Regions from separate parts of the Virgibacillus sp. M23 genome, predicted to be linked through region 1. Evidence: riboswitches for the same ligand, from Rfam matches in the RefSeq annotation. Region 1 holds a riboswitch; each other region holds the start of a gene.
The links. Region 1 has a riboswitch for S-adenosylmethionine ahead of RVS70_RS01075 (YezD family protein). Riboswitches for the same ligand answer to the same signal wherever they lie in the genome.
Positions count from the first base shown of each region.

Region 2: it holds a riboswitch for S-adenosylmethionine, as region 1 does, so the genes downstream of both, RVS70_RS13690 (5-methyltetrahydropteroyltriglutamate--homocysteine S-methyltransferase) here and RVS70_RS01075 (YezD family protein) in region 1, are expected to answer to the same signal.
Region 3: it holds a riboswitch for S-adenosylmethionine, as region 1 does, so the genes downstream of both, metK (methionine adenosyltransferase) here and RVS70_RS01075 (YezD family protein) in region 1, are expected to answer to the same signal.
Region 4: it holds a riboswitch for S-adenosylmethionine, as region 1 does, so the genes downstream of both, RVS70_RS16785 (O-acetylhomoserine aminocarboxypropyltransferase/cysteine synthase family protein) here and RVS70_RS01075 (YezD family protein) in region 1, are expected to answer to the same signal.

Region 1 is NZ_JAWDHA010000002.1:29,633-32,843, forward strand. Features, by position in the region: gene RVS70_RS01070 (bifunctional homocysteine S-methyltransferase/methylenetetrahydrofolate reductase) at 1-1,315, opposite strand, end outside; gene RVS70_RS01075 (YezD family protein) at 1,542-1,703, opposite strand; SAM riboswitch class I at 1,798-1,914, opposite strand; gene RVS70_RS01080 (glycoside hydrolase family 13 protein) at 1,988-3,211, opposite strand, start outside.
Region 2 is NZ_JAWDHA010000035.1:15,898-19,108, reverse strand. Features, by position in the region: gene RVS70_RS13695 (Na+/H+ antiporter NhaC family protein) at 1-499, opposite strand, end outside; SAM riboswitch class I at 790-894, shown strand; gene RVS70_RS13690 (5-methyltetrahydropteroyltriglutamate--homocysteine S-methyltransferase) at 1,264-2,376, shown strand; gene RVS70_RS13685 (XRE family transcriptional regulator) at 2,715-3,211, shown strand, end outside.
Region 3 is NZ_JAWDHA010000006.1:111,864-115,074, reverse strand. Features, by position in the region: gene RVS70_RS04035 (gamma carbonic anhydrase family protein) at 29-550, shown strand; gene metK (methionine adenosyltransferase) at 821-2,017, opposite strand; SAM riboswitch class I at 2,315-2,425, opposite strand; gene pckA (phosphoenolpyruvate carboxykinase (ATP)) at 2,694-3,211, shown strand, end outside.
Region 4 is NZ_JAWDHA010000053.1:14,583-17,793, reverse strand. Features, by position in the region: gene RVS70_RS16785 (O-acetylhomoserine aminocarboxypropyltransferase/cysteine synthase family protein) at 1-1,254, opposite strand, end outside; SAM riboswitch class I at 1,409-1,529, opposite strand; gene rarD (EamA family transporter RarD) at 1,665-2,567, opposite strand; gene megL (methionine gamma-lyase) at 2,733-3,211, shown strand, end outside.

The DNA of each region.
Region 1 (3,211 bases):
TAATTAAGTCAAGTGATGTTAGGTCGAAAACCGATGTTGCCCCAGGGAAATCTCCTATTTTAGTAGGGTCTCCAGTAATGGCTAGGATTTCATTGATCTCAAGTGCATGTAATCCCATTAGATGTGATTGCAATCCGATTAAATTGCGATCTCTACAAGTTAAATGCACGAGTGGTTTGATACCGATTTCCTGTTTGATTTTTGCAGCGATTGCTATATTGCTGATTCTAGGTGTTGCCAATGAATTGTCAGCAAGTGTAATTGCATCAATACCTGCTTTATCTAAAGCTCTAATCCCTTCCAAATACTCCTCCGTATCTAAGTGTTTCGGTGCGTCGAATTCAACGATAATAGAATGTCTTTGCTTTACCATATCTATTAAGCGGGGCTCTTTATCTATTGGACTATTACGAATTTCAATCGGTTCTGCTTTAGGAATTACTTCTTTTTCCTGTAACGGCTCTAAATCTTTAACGCCCTCTGCAATTGCTTGAATATGGGCGGGAGTTGTTCCACAACATCCTCCAAGAAGCCTTACCCCTTCATTACGAAAATCTTTGGCACAGCTTTTAAAATAATCTGGCTCATTTTCATAGATAAGTTTTCCGTCACGATATGCAGGAAGACTAGCATTTGGATAAGCTGCAAGAAATGACCTTTCTAGTAAAGGGACCTCCTTTAAAGAATCAAGCATATGAAATGGACCTAAGCGGCAATTAATTCCGACAATATCTGCTCCTGTGTTTTGTAACCGTTGTAATGCCTCTGGTAAAGGGATGCCGTTTTGTAGTATACCTGCCTCATGCATGGATACATTCGCTATAATTGGTAGCGCTGTCTCTTCTCTAGCTATTTCAAGTACAGTTGTCAACTCTTCTAGATCGTAGTAGGTTTCTAAGATTAGACCGTCTACCCCCTCCAATAGTAAACAATATAACTGTTCTCTAAAGCTTCTCTTAATTTCATCATTCGTGGCTTGAAGTGTTTGTGTACCATGTATACCACCAATCGTTCCAAGCACAAATACATCCTCACTAGCCGTTTGCTTTGCTATTTTTATAGCGGCTGTATTGATTTTTTTTACTTGATCCTCTAATCCATATCTGGCGAGCTTAATATAATTGGCACCATACGTATTTGTTTGAATTAAATCAGCACCAGCATGAATATATGCTTGGTGAATTTGTGCAATTTGTTCTTCTAATGTAAGATTTAATTCTTCAAAGCAGTGATCCACTCCATAGGAATAAAGTAAAGACCCCATTGCACCATCACCAATAAGGATTCTTCTATCTAATTCAGTTAATAAATCCATCTCTCATCACACTCCTTTCCAATTTTTATTTAAAAAAAGACACCCTACTAATACGAAGAATATATTCTTCTTCAAGTGGGTGCCTTTAGTCGTCTAATCAGCATAAGCGAAAGTTATTTAAGTAGCTTTACTTCGACTTTGCAAATATGGCCATTGGTGTTCCAATAAGCGCAACATACGAACAAAGTGGAGTAATAATGAAAGAAGTGAAAGAATTATTTTCCTATCACTTTCTCTTTACTTTTGGTTTTAATGGATAGCGTTTTTTCTCCGTTGTGTCAATTTGTGTAACCTCTCCTTCATGAACCGTAATTACTAATGATCCAAACTCGACCCTTTGAATTGCTGAAATAATATCGTTTATTTTCGTATCATCGATCTGTGCCATCTGATCCCTCCTTTTAAATCACCAAAATAGTTAGAGAAAAAAATAAAAACCTCTTTTCAGATTGAAAGAGGTTTGATTGGCTTATACATTACAGTTCCCATCTTTCAAACAACTTTCGTTTGCTGGATTTAGCACCGTATTACTCTTTTTGAATGAGTATGGTTGCCGCAGGATCAATGGACCAGTTTCCTCCCCTGACTCTCGATAGGTAAATTATGAAGTTTTGATTGTACTCATTATCTTAGAAAGTAAATAGACTGTCAAGAGAAAATTTTAAAAAATTATTACATTTCAAAAATACGATAGCTAAGTGGCTGTATTATTAATGGATCGGTTTTAGAATCCAATGCTTTCCTGATCATTCCTTGTTTTGATAGGAACCATTCACTAATAGATTTAGTCTCGTCCATGATAGAATGGATGCTAAGCTTTGTTTTCATTTTTCCTGCGTGTAAAATAAAAACTAGGCGCCTATTTATATTCCTTTTTTCATAGCAAATAAGATTTGCTTCATTATCATCATAAATAAATCTGAAATTACCATAATTGCCAAAAAGGGGATCTGTTTTTCGCAATGTGATGAGTGTTTGAATGAATTGAAATAGTTCAAGATTTTGCCTGTTGGTGTTCCATTCCATACATGAGCGACATCCAGGATCTTCACCACCTTGCATGCCAATTTCATCACCGTAATAAATGCAGGGTGTTCCCGCAAATGATAGTTGAAATAAATACATTAATTTTACTTTTTCTACATTACCATTTGCTAATGTTAACACGCGAGGCGTGTCATGACTATCCAAGAGATTAAAGGCTACTTCATTAATATTTCGTGGGTACATATGCAGTAATGTTGAAATTGACGCTGTAAAGTCAGATGCTTTTATTTCATTTTTGCCAAAAAAATCAATGACACTGTTTGTAAATGGATAATTCATAACTGCATCAAATTGGTCTCCATGTAGCCAAGGCATTGAATCATGCCAAATCTCACCTAAAATATAGGCATCTGGTTTGGCCTCTTTAACTGTACGACGGAAGTCTCTCCAGAAAGAATGGTCAATTTCATTAGCAACGTCTAAGCGCCAGCCATCAATGTCGAATTCCTTAATCCAATAACGAGCCACTTGTAATAAATAATTTCGTACTGCAGCGTTTTCTGTATTTAATTTGGGCATTGTCGATACAAAAGCAAACGTATCGTAATTTGGTACTGGTTCCGTACGGATAGGAAAATCTTTTATATGAAACCAATCCGTATAACTTGATTGCTCCTGTTTTTCTAGTACATCCTGGAACGGAGGAAAGTAAAATCCACTATGATTAAAGACAGCATCGAGCATTATTTTTATTCCACGCTGATGACATTTTTTAACCAATTCACGAAACAGCTTCTTGTCTCCAAATTGTGGATCAATTTCCATGTAATCTATCGTATCGTACTTATGATTTGAGTGCGCTTTAAAAATCGGTGTCAAGTATATTCCATTAATTCCTAATGCTTCTAA
Region 2 (3,211 bases), on a different contig from region 1:
AACCGACGAAAGCAGTGGCAGCTGGTAATAATACGATAACGGAACTGGTGGATACATCCATCGTGAACCCTACTTTCCAGTGAGACATGTTCACCTTTTTAAGTAAGGATTTTACCACGGGTCCAATCATCATTATTCGAAACATCGGCATCATAAATGTAAAAGGTAGGGTCAACCAGATGACAACTAGAAGTCCTCGTTCGGATTGAATTTTGTCACCAACCCACTCAGAAAATCCTTTAACTCCTCCAGAAATTTGCATCATACCAATCAATCCGCCAAATAAATATAAAAAGGCGATAATATTAATATTCCCTGGATCTGCCAATGTCGTTATGAGATAGTTTACGGCTTCTTTTGTTCCGTTTAATACGCTGAATTCTAACAGAAAAGCACCTACAAGGAGTCCCAGCACTAGTCCAGGAAGAAGTCTTTTTTGCCATATAGCTAAAGCAATAACAATAGTAAAGGGAATGAGGGAGAACCAGGTGTGATCCATCGTACAGCCTCCTCTAAATGGATGGTTTGATATCTAGTATAAGGTTGAAAAAATGAATAAAAGCTATAATTACCATTTGTAAAAAGTCGATTTTTCATACGTAGCTTTTGCAGAAAGACATAATCACTACATGCTTCCTCATAATAGGTGAATCTGTTGATTATTAGATGTCAATAAAGCTATTAGAAAGGGTGAAATGGACAGCAGTTATTAAATAGTGTGAGGAATCTTTTGCTATTTTTTAATAGAATTGCTATGATAGTTTTAATTATTTAAATAATTACATAATATTCTTATCTAGAGAGGTCGAGGGACTAGCCTGAAGACACCTCAGCAACCTGTTTTATAAATAAGGTGCTACTTCTAGCAAGTTTTATAAACTTGAAAGATGAGAAGGTGACGATGTATGTATACAAAAGAACCCTTCTTAGCAGAAGGGTTCTTTTTAACGAGGCTGAGGCAAAACACACTTATTTACTCAAAATACGAATAATCATGTTATCAATAGGAGTATCATTCCAGCATCGTGAAATATACTCGCTTTCCGCGGGAACGGTCTCAGCTAACTTGGTAAGGAAAACGCTTTTTCTAGTGGATCTTCGGACTCGTGGTGTTACGGCCGGAGTCTCGCTTATTTCAGGTGCTAAATGAATGATTCTGATCAATACGAACGATAATTAATTTTCAACCAATCATTGTTCGTTTTTAATTGTTTCTTCATTCTTTTGTCTCAGCCTTTTTATAACTATAAAGGAGTGGATACATTGACAACAGCAGTAGAACGAATAGCACCTTTCAAAGGAGATCATGTAGGTAGCTTTCTAAGAACAGATCGTATCAAGCACGCGAGATCTCAATATGCTAAAGGAGAAATTAGTGAAAAACAACGAAGAGCAATTGAAGATGCAGAAATTATTAAGCTAGTAGAGAAACAAAAGGCAGCTGGGCTAATGGCTATAACCGATGGAGAACTTCGGCGTTCTTGGTGGCATTTCGACTTTTTAGAGAATTTAAATGGTGTTGAGGGATTTGAGCCAAATAATGGCTTGAAATTTGCTGGAATTGAGACAAAAAAGCATTCCATTCATGTTACTGGAAAGGTGGAGTTTAATAAAGAGCATCCATTTCTCGCAGATTTTAAGTTTCTGAATGAAGTGGTAGGGAACCGTCATGTTACCAAACAGACGATCCCAAGTCCGAACATGTTACTCGTTCGTGCTGGATTTGATACAGATATTTATCAAACAATCGAAGACCTTGTTCCAGATGTGATTATGGCTTATCAACAAGCAATTCAGGCATTTTATGATGCAGGTTGTCGTTACCTTCAGTTAGATGACACATCATGGGCATCCTTTCTATCAGAAGAAGGGATTTCCTCACTGCAAGCAAAGGGCATGAATCCAGAAAAACTAAGGGATATTTGCAAACGTGTGATTAATGAATCGATTGCTGAAAGGCCTAAAGATTTACTTATCACCATGCATATTTGTCGAGGCAATTATCGTTCCCATTATTTCAGTACAGGTTCTTATGATGCTGTTTCTGAAACCATTTTCGCTGGGTTGAATGTGGACGGGCTTTTCCTTGAATTTGATGACGAGCGATCTGGAGGTTTCGAGCCTTTATCCTATGTGAACAGAGATGATCTTTGTGTAGTCTTAGGATTAGTTACTTCTAAGTTCCCAGAGCTGGAAGATAAAGATGTTATTAAGAAACGTATTGCTGAAGCTGCTAACTACCTTCCGTATGAACAGCTCTGTCTTAGTCCGCAATGCGGTTTCGCTTCTACAGAAGAAGGTAATCTGATAACAGAAGAAGAGCAATGGAATAAGGTTAGACATGTAGTAGATATCGCTAAGGATGTGTGGAAGTAAGAAAGCATATTAGTAGCCGCTTATATTAAACCATTTTGAATGAATGAAGATAAAGTAACTCCGAATTACCTTTCGAGCATATCAGTATATTCGGAATGTAGTTGGGTGCTTTATCATTCATTTTTTTAAATGGTGATGTTACCTAACGAAAGGAAGGGTGCTTTGACCCGTTAATATTAGCAAAGTAAACAGAACTAGCTAAAAAAACAGCACACTCTGCTTGTATGTGATTAAATCTATAGGCAGTGATTATCTGTATGTTCGGATTGACGATAGTTTCGTTCTATTCTATCATTAAAGAAGTTTATAGAACGTGTGACCACTAGCGGAAGGAGAGAATTGCAATAAATCTTAATAATATAGGTAAGAAAATTAAGCAAATGCGCTTGCGTATGAAAAAAACACAACAGCAGGTAGCGGAAGCATGTGGAATCTCCAAAAGCCTTTTATCTAAAATTGAAAATGGACAGACAGCTTCAGCAATTGCCACTTTATCCAAAATTAGTGAAGAATTAGAAGTACCACTAACCTGGATTTTGGATGATCATGATGATCGAGATCTTGTTTTACTCCCTCATACAGAACGGCAATTTAAAGTAGGTGATGAGAATATGGGTTACTCCTATGAATTGCTGGCAAATCGTTCGCGGTTTACAGGAATTGAACCTACTATTGTTCATGTAACTCCTCGGGATATGAATGTCCGCGAAGAGACCTATACGCACTCCCAAGATGAGTTTATTTATATTTTAGAGGGAGCTATCCATTTACTTTATGAAGATGAGAAGCATTACATGGAAAAAGGAGATAGTGCTTTTTTTAAAGGAAATAAGTC
Region 3 (3,211 bases), on a different contig from region 1:
TATCACCATATTATCCAGGAGGATTCAAATGATACATTCATATAAAGAAAAACAACCACAAATTCATGAAACTGCATTTATTGCAGAGGATGCAACCATCATCGGTGACGTTACAATTGATGAATATTCTAGTATATGGTTTAAAACTGTAGTTCGTGGAGATGTTGCACCTGTGAAAATTGGTAAAAGAATTAGTATTCAAGATCTGTCCATGCTTCATCAAAGCCCTAATCTTCCCTTAATTATCGAGGATGATGTGACAGTCGGACATCAAGTGACCCTGCACTCCGCCATGATTAGAAACAAAGCTTTAATTGGTATGGGTTCCATTATTCTTGATGGTGCGGAAATAGGTGAAAATGCATTTATCGGAGCCGGAAGCCTTGTGCCACCTAGAAAAACGATTCCGCCACATACGTTAGCTCTTGGTAGACCAGCAAAAGTAATCCGAGACTTAACTCTAGAAGATTACGCGGAGATGGAACGTGTACGAAAATCATATGTAGATAAAGCAATCTACTACAAAAAATATACAAATTCCGGTAAGTAACTTCAAGAACAAAAGCGATTGGAGCTAGTCAACGGAGATAAAGGAATCACGGTGTGCTTGCAAGCCAATGATGACTTAGATTAGGGCGATTCGTGAAGTCACCTAGATTCTGTGCGCTGGAGCTGGACGCAGCTCAACACGCCTTCTTTATCCTTATGGAAAATATTGTAATTTAGACTATGAAAAAAGGCAGCCTAGAAGATTAAATCAGCTAGGTTACCTTTTTTCGTATCATAACCATTGTGAAGCTAAAGGATGATCAAGACTTTACTACTTAATAAGTGCTTTCAATTGCTCAACTTTGTCTGTCTTCTCCCATGGAAATAAAATGTCTGTTCTTCCAAAATGCCCGTAAGCAGCAGTATTTTTATAAATAGGTTTTTGCAAGTCTAACATACGAATAATACCTGCTGGTCGTAAATCAAATAATTCTCGAACAGCTTTTACTAGTTGCTCTTCATTTACAACACCTGTTCCAAAAGTGTTTATCGAAATAGAAACAGGTTCTGCTACACCAATGGCATAGGCTAGCTGTACTTCACAGCTTTTGGCAAGCCTGGCAGCCACTATGTTCTTTGCGACATAACGGGCAGCGTATGCAGCTGACCGATCAACTTTAGTAGAGTCTTTTCCACTAAACGCTCCGCCACCGTGTCTAGCATAGCCTCCATACGTATCAACAATAATCTTTCGACCTGTTAAACCTGCATCCCCCTGAGGTCCACCAATAACGAAACGGCCAGTTGGATTAATAAAATATTTAGTCGTCTCATCTAATAACTCATTTGGTACTATAGGGCGTATAACATGCTCTATCAAATCTTTTTCTATTTGCTCTGTAGCTATATCCTGATGATGCTGTGTAGAAATTACGATGGTATCAATTTTAACAGGTTGATCATTTTCATCATACTCAACGGTTACCTGTGTTTTACCGTCCGGTCGTAAGTATTCTAATGTCTTATCCTTCCGAACGTCAGCGAGACGCTTTGCCAACTTATGTGCCAATGAGATTGGAAGTGGCATCAATTCGTCTGTTTCATCACAAGCAAAACCAAACATTAAACCCTGATCACCAGCACCTATTGCAGCAATCTCTTGATCGCTCATTTTTCCTTGTCTTGCTTCCAATGCTGTGTCAACTCCACCAGCAATATCAGGTGATTGTTCATCAATGGCAGTTAATACTGCGCATGTCTCCGCGTCGAACCCAAATTTTGCGCGAGTATATCCGATTTCTTTTATAGTTTTACGAACAATAGCAGGTATATCTACATAAGTAGTAGTGGATATTTCACCCGCTACAAGAACAAGTCCAGTTGTAACAGTTGTTTCACATGCCACTCGGGCATTTGGATCTGTTTTTAATATCTCATCCAAAATAGCATCTGAAATTTGATCAGATATCTTATCTGGATGTCCTTCTGTTACTGATTCAGAAGTAAACAAACGACGATTAGCAGCCATGTTGCTAAATCCTCCTTCAAATATCGATTACGGAACTCTATTTATCAAATATGCTCATTCAGTAATAAGTACTAAGGTTAAACTGAAATAAGAAAGGCACCAGAAAGATTACCTACTACCGTATATTCTATTGTCACTCCTGGTTCACACGTACACGCAGGCGAATGACAATTTAGCTTAGAAATTGACTAATATGTTTATAATCGGGTTAAAGTTAGTCATCTACGTGTAGAATTTTTATAACTAATAAAAAAAGCCTTTCCCGCTTGTCATGAGGAAAGGATTGCTGGCCTTTCGCTCTTATTGTTCAAGGAAAAAAATCTCCTTGCATCAGGTTAGCACCTTTTCACTAAAGTGATGGTTGCTGGGCTTCATTGGGTCTGTCCCTCCACCAACTCTGAATAAGAGAGTATCCGTTCGAAACTTAGCTTATCGGAAGAAGCTTAATGTGTCAACTAGTTTAACTGTATTCTCAGAAGTTTTTTACTCATACTAAAGGAAAGAAAGATTCTGAACGACATTTTTTGCTGTAAACATTCAACATCTTATAAAAATTATTTTATATTTAGTATGGACTATTAACTTAAATGTGTTATACTAATAAACATATTCAGGATTATTTGGTCGTTCAACAAAAGAACGTGAATACAATTTCACATAAAGGCAGGTATTTAACATGAAAACGGTAGAAAAGTCTTTCGTAAAAGAATTATACACGCATAAACAGCTACAAACAAATTTATCCGTACCTCAGCTTGTTGAAAGAATTTTAGCAAGAGAAGAAGGCATGTTAACCGCAACAGGTGCAGTTCAAGCAACAACAGGATCTTATACCGGTCGCTCCCCAAAAGATAAATTTATTGTTACAGATGAAGTAAGTGAACAGCAGGTGGATTGGGGAACAGTAAATCAATCCATTGATGAATCTGTATTTGATCGATTGTATGAAAAGGTTATTTCCTATTTAAAAAATAAAGAAGAGCTATTCCAATTTAACGGATTTGCTGGTGCAGACCACGCGTATCGCTTACCAATACAAGTTATTAACGAATATGCCTGGCACAATCTATTTGCACGGCAGTTATTTATAACTCCAACTGCTGATGAGTTACTATCACATCAAGCTGAATTCACAGTAATATCAGCCCCTACTTTTAAAGCAGATCCTGAAGTAGATGGTACGAACTCAGAAGC
Region 4 (3,211 bases), on a different contig from region 1:
TAAGGTGTATAATAAGTCGGTAACAGACTCCAAACCAATCGATAGACGAATTGTTTCCTCCGTAACACCACTAGTTTTTAATTCTTCAACGGTTAGTTGTTGATGCGTTGTTGAAGCAGGATGAATAATTAGTGATTTTGCATCACCAACATTAGCTACATGTGACCATAATTCAATACATTCAATTAATTGTCGTCCAGCTTCTCTCCCCCCTCGAATTCCAAAAGTGATGATAGATCCAGCACCTTCACTAAAATATTTTTTAGCTCGCTTGTTTGATGAATGGCTTTGTAAACCTGGGTAGTTCACCCATTCGATCGCAGGATTTTTAGCTAAGTATTCGGCAATTATCTGTGCATTTTTATTATGTTGAGGAATACGAAGATGCAAGGTTTCTAAACCCTGTAATAGTAAAAAAGCATTATGCGGGCTAATACACGCACCAATATCACGCAATAATTGTACCCTTAATTTAGTAGCAAAAGCCGCAGGACCAACATCAATGAAACGGAGGCCATTATAGCTCTCATCTGGTTCTGTAAAGCCAGGGAATTTGCTGTTATTCCAATTAAACCTTCCGCCATCAACGACAACACCTCCAATGGTCGTACCATGTCCTCCTATCCATTTTGTAGCGGAGTGGACCACAACATCTGCTCCCCATGCTATCGGCTTAGCAATATAAGGTGCGAATGTATTATCAATTATTAAAGGAATATTATAAGAATGAGCTAAAGCAGCAATGGTCTCGACATCAAAGATGTGCAGACTAGGGTTCGTAATAATTTCACCGAAGATTGCTTTTGTTTTATCTGTGATAGCAGCTTCGACTTCATTCTTGTTCTTGCCATTAACAAATTTAACCGTTATACCATAGCGAGGAAGTGTGTTTGCAAATAGATTATAAGTACCACCGTATAAATTACTGTCAGCTATAATTTCATCTCCTGTACTAGCAACATTTAGGATAGCAAAGGTAATAGCTGCCATTCCAGATGCTGTTGCTACTGCTGCTACACCGTCTTCTAATTCGGCAATTCGTTGCTCGAAAGCATCTACGGTAGGGTTCCCTATCCGTGTATAAATGTTGCCCGGTTCGGTAAGGCCAAATAGATTCTGTGCGTGCTCCGTGTCACGAAAAACATAGGATGTTGTTTGATAAATAGGGACAGCTCTAGAACCCGTGGTTGGGTCTGGCACCTGACCTCCGTGTAGTAATACTGTATCTGGTTGTTTCTGGTGAAATTTTGCCATTATTCATTCCTCCTAGGATAGTTTGTAGTTCTGTATTGCCACGACTAGTATTGACGTGGCCAGTTACTGAATAGCAATCCTTGTGTCTGGAGGAAGAGGGGGAAAATGAAAAAGCCCTCTTCCTAAGAAGAGGGCTTGGATTTAACCGTTCCTCCTCTTATCTTCCAGATCATAAAATGGATCTGTAGGATGTAGCACCGTAAAAAGCAATATTTCATCGCTTTTTGGTTGCTGGGCTTCACAGGGCCTATTCCCTCCACCGCTCTTGATAAGAGATGTATTTTTCTAAATTATTGAATATTATATAGGTGTACATAATCTTTTGTCAACCACTAGTTTTAAATCGTAACAAAAGGCAGGCATAATACCATCGCCAAAACGTAAGAAAACCTAGAGCATGTTATATCTTTTTATACATGCTTTTTCCTCAGTGGTCTTCGGTAGCTCGTAAGCATAAAGTTTACTAGAGCTATCCAAATGAACGCGAAAGCAATTAAATGAGCAGAAGTAAAGGCTTCTTTATATATAAATACGCCTAGTAATAACATTAATGTTGGTGCAATATATTGCAAGAATCCGACCATTGCTAAAGAAATGCGTTTCGCTCCACTTGCAAACAGTAACAAGGGAATTGCTGTCATAACACCTGCACCCATTAATAATAGGTTCGTAGATGAAAAGAATTCATGAAGCTGAAAGGCGTTATCAGGGTAAATGGCTAGGTAAATAATTGCGAAGGGGAGAATAAGCATGGTTTCAATGGTTAACCCTATCATTGGTCCGATATCGACCTTTTTCTTCAATAAACCATACAGTCCAAAGCTGATGGCAAGTAATAATGACACCCAAGGAAACACACCATAGCTTATCGTTAAATAAAGCACACCGATTCCTGCTAGAATAAATGAAATAGTTTGACGGAAAGTAAAGGCTTCTTTTAATACGATAATTCCTAGTAATATGCTTATAAGTGGATTAATATAATAGCCCAGACTTGCTTGAACAACATGATTACTATTAACGGCCCAAATAAATATTAACCAATTTAGACTAATTACTAGCGTAGCCAAAGAAATACCAAATAGCTTCTTTTTATTATGAAGCAATTCCTTCCATTCCTTCGTAAAATCCGACCATTTACGCATAATGAGAACAAGTAAAAATGTGAAGACGAAAGACCAAATAATGCGGTGAGCTAATGTTTCCCCTGGAGAAACATGGTCAAGAAGCTTCCAATAGATTGGTAGAAATCCCCATAATATGTATGCTGATGATGTGTAGATCATACCGTTCCGATCCTGATTAGCGTTCATAAGGTTTCATCCCTTCTTCCGGTATAAAGTAAATCTATTTTAGAATTGCTCCAGAAAAAAAGCAAAGATAACGTCTCTAAAGAAAACGTATTCATTTATGCGTTTATTTGAATAGGATATATATAGGTGGTCAGTTTACAAGAGTTTACGTGAGGAGGAATGGATGTGAAGAAGAAAGAAAAGCAATTGGAGACGAAGGTTGTTCATGAAGGTTATCATTCAGAAGAGATGTTAGGAAGTTTAGCAGCTCCTTTATTTCAAACCTCTACTTTTACATTTGATTCAGCAGAACAAGGAGAGCGGCGTTTTGCAAGGGAAGAGGATGGTTTTGTATATTCGCGTTTAGGTAATCCTACTGTACAGCTTTTGGAAGAGCGGATTGCGGCATTAGAAGGAGGGGAGCGAGGGTTGGCTTTTTCCTCTGGAATGGCTGCCGTTTCAGCGGTATTAATTTCACTAACAAAAGCAAATGATCATATTCTTTGTTCTTCCGGGCTTTATGGCTGTACGTATGGATTGTTATCCATGTTAAAGGATAAGTATCATATTAATCATGATTTCTCAGAAATGAATTGTGAGGAAGAGGTTTTGGCTTGTCTAAGGCCAGAAACAACCTGTATTTATATTGAAACACCAATTAATCC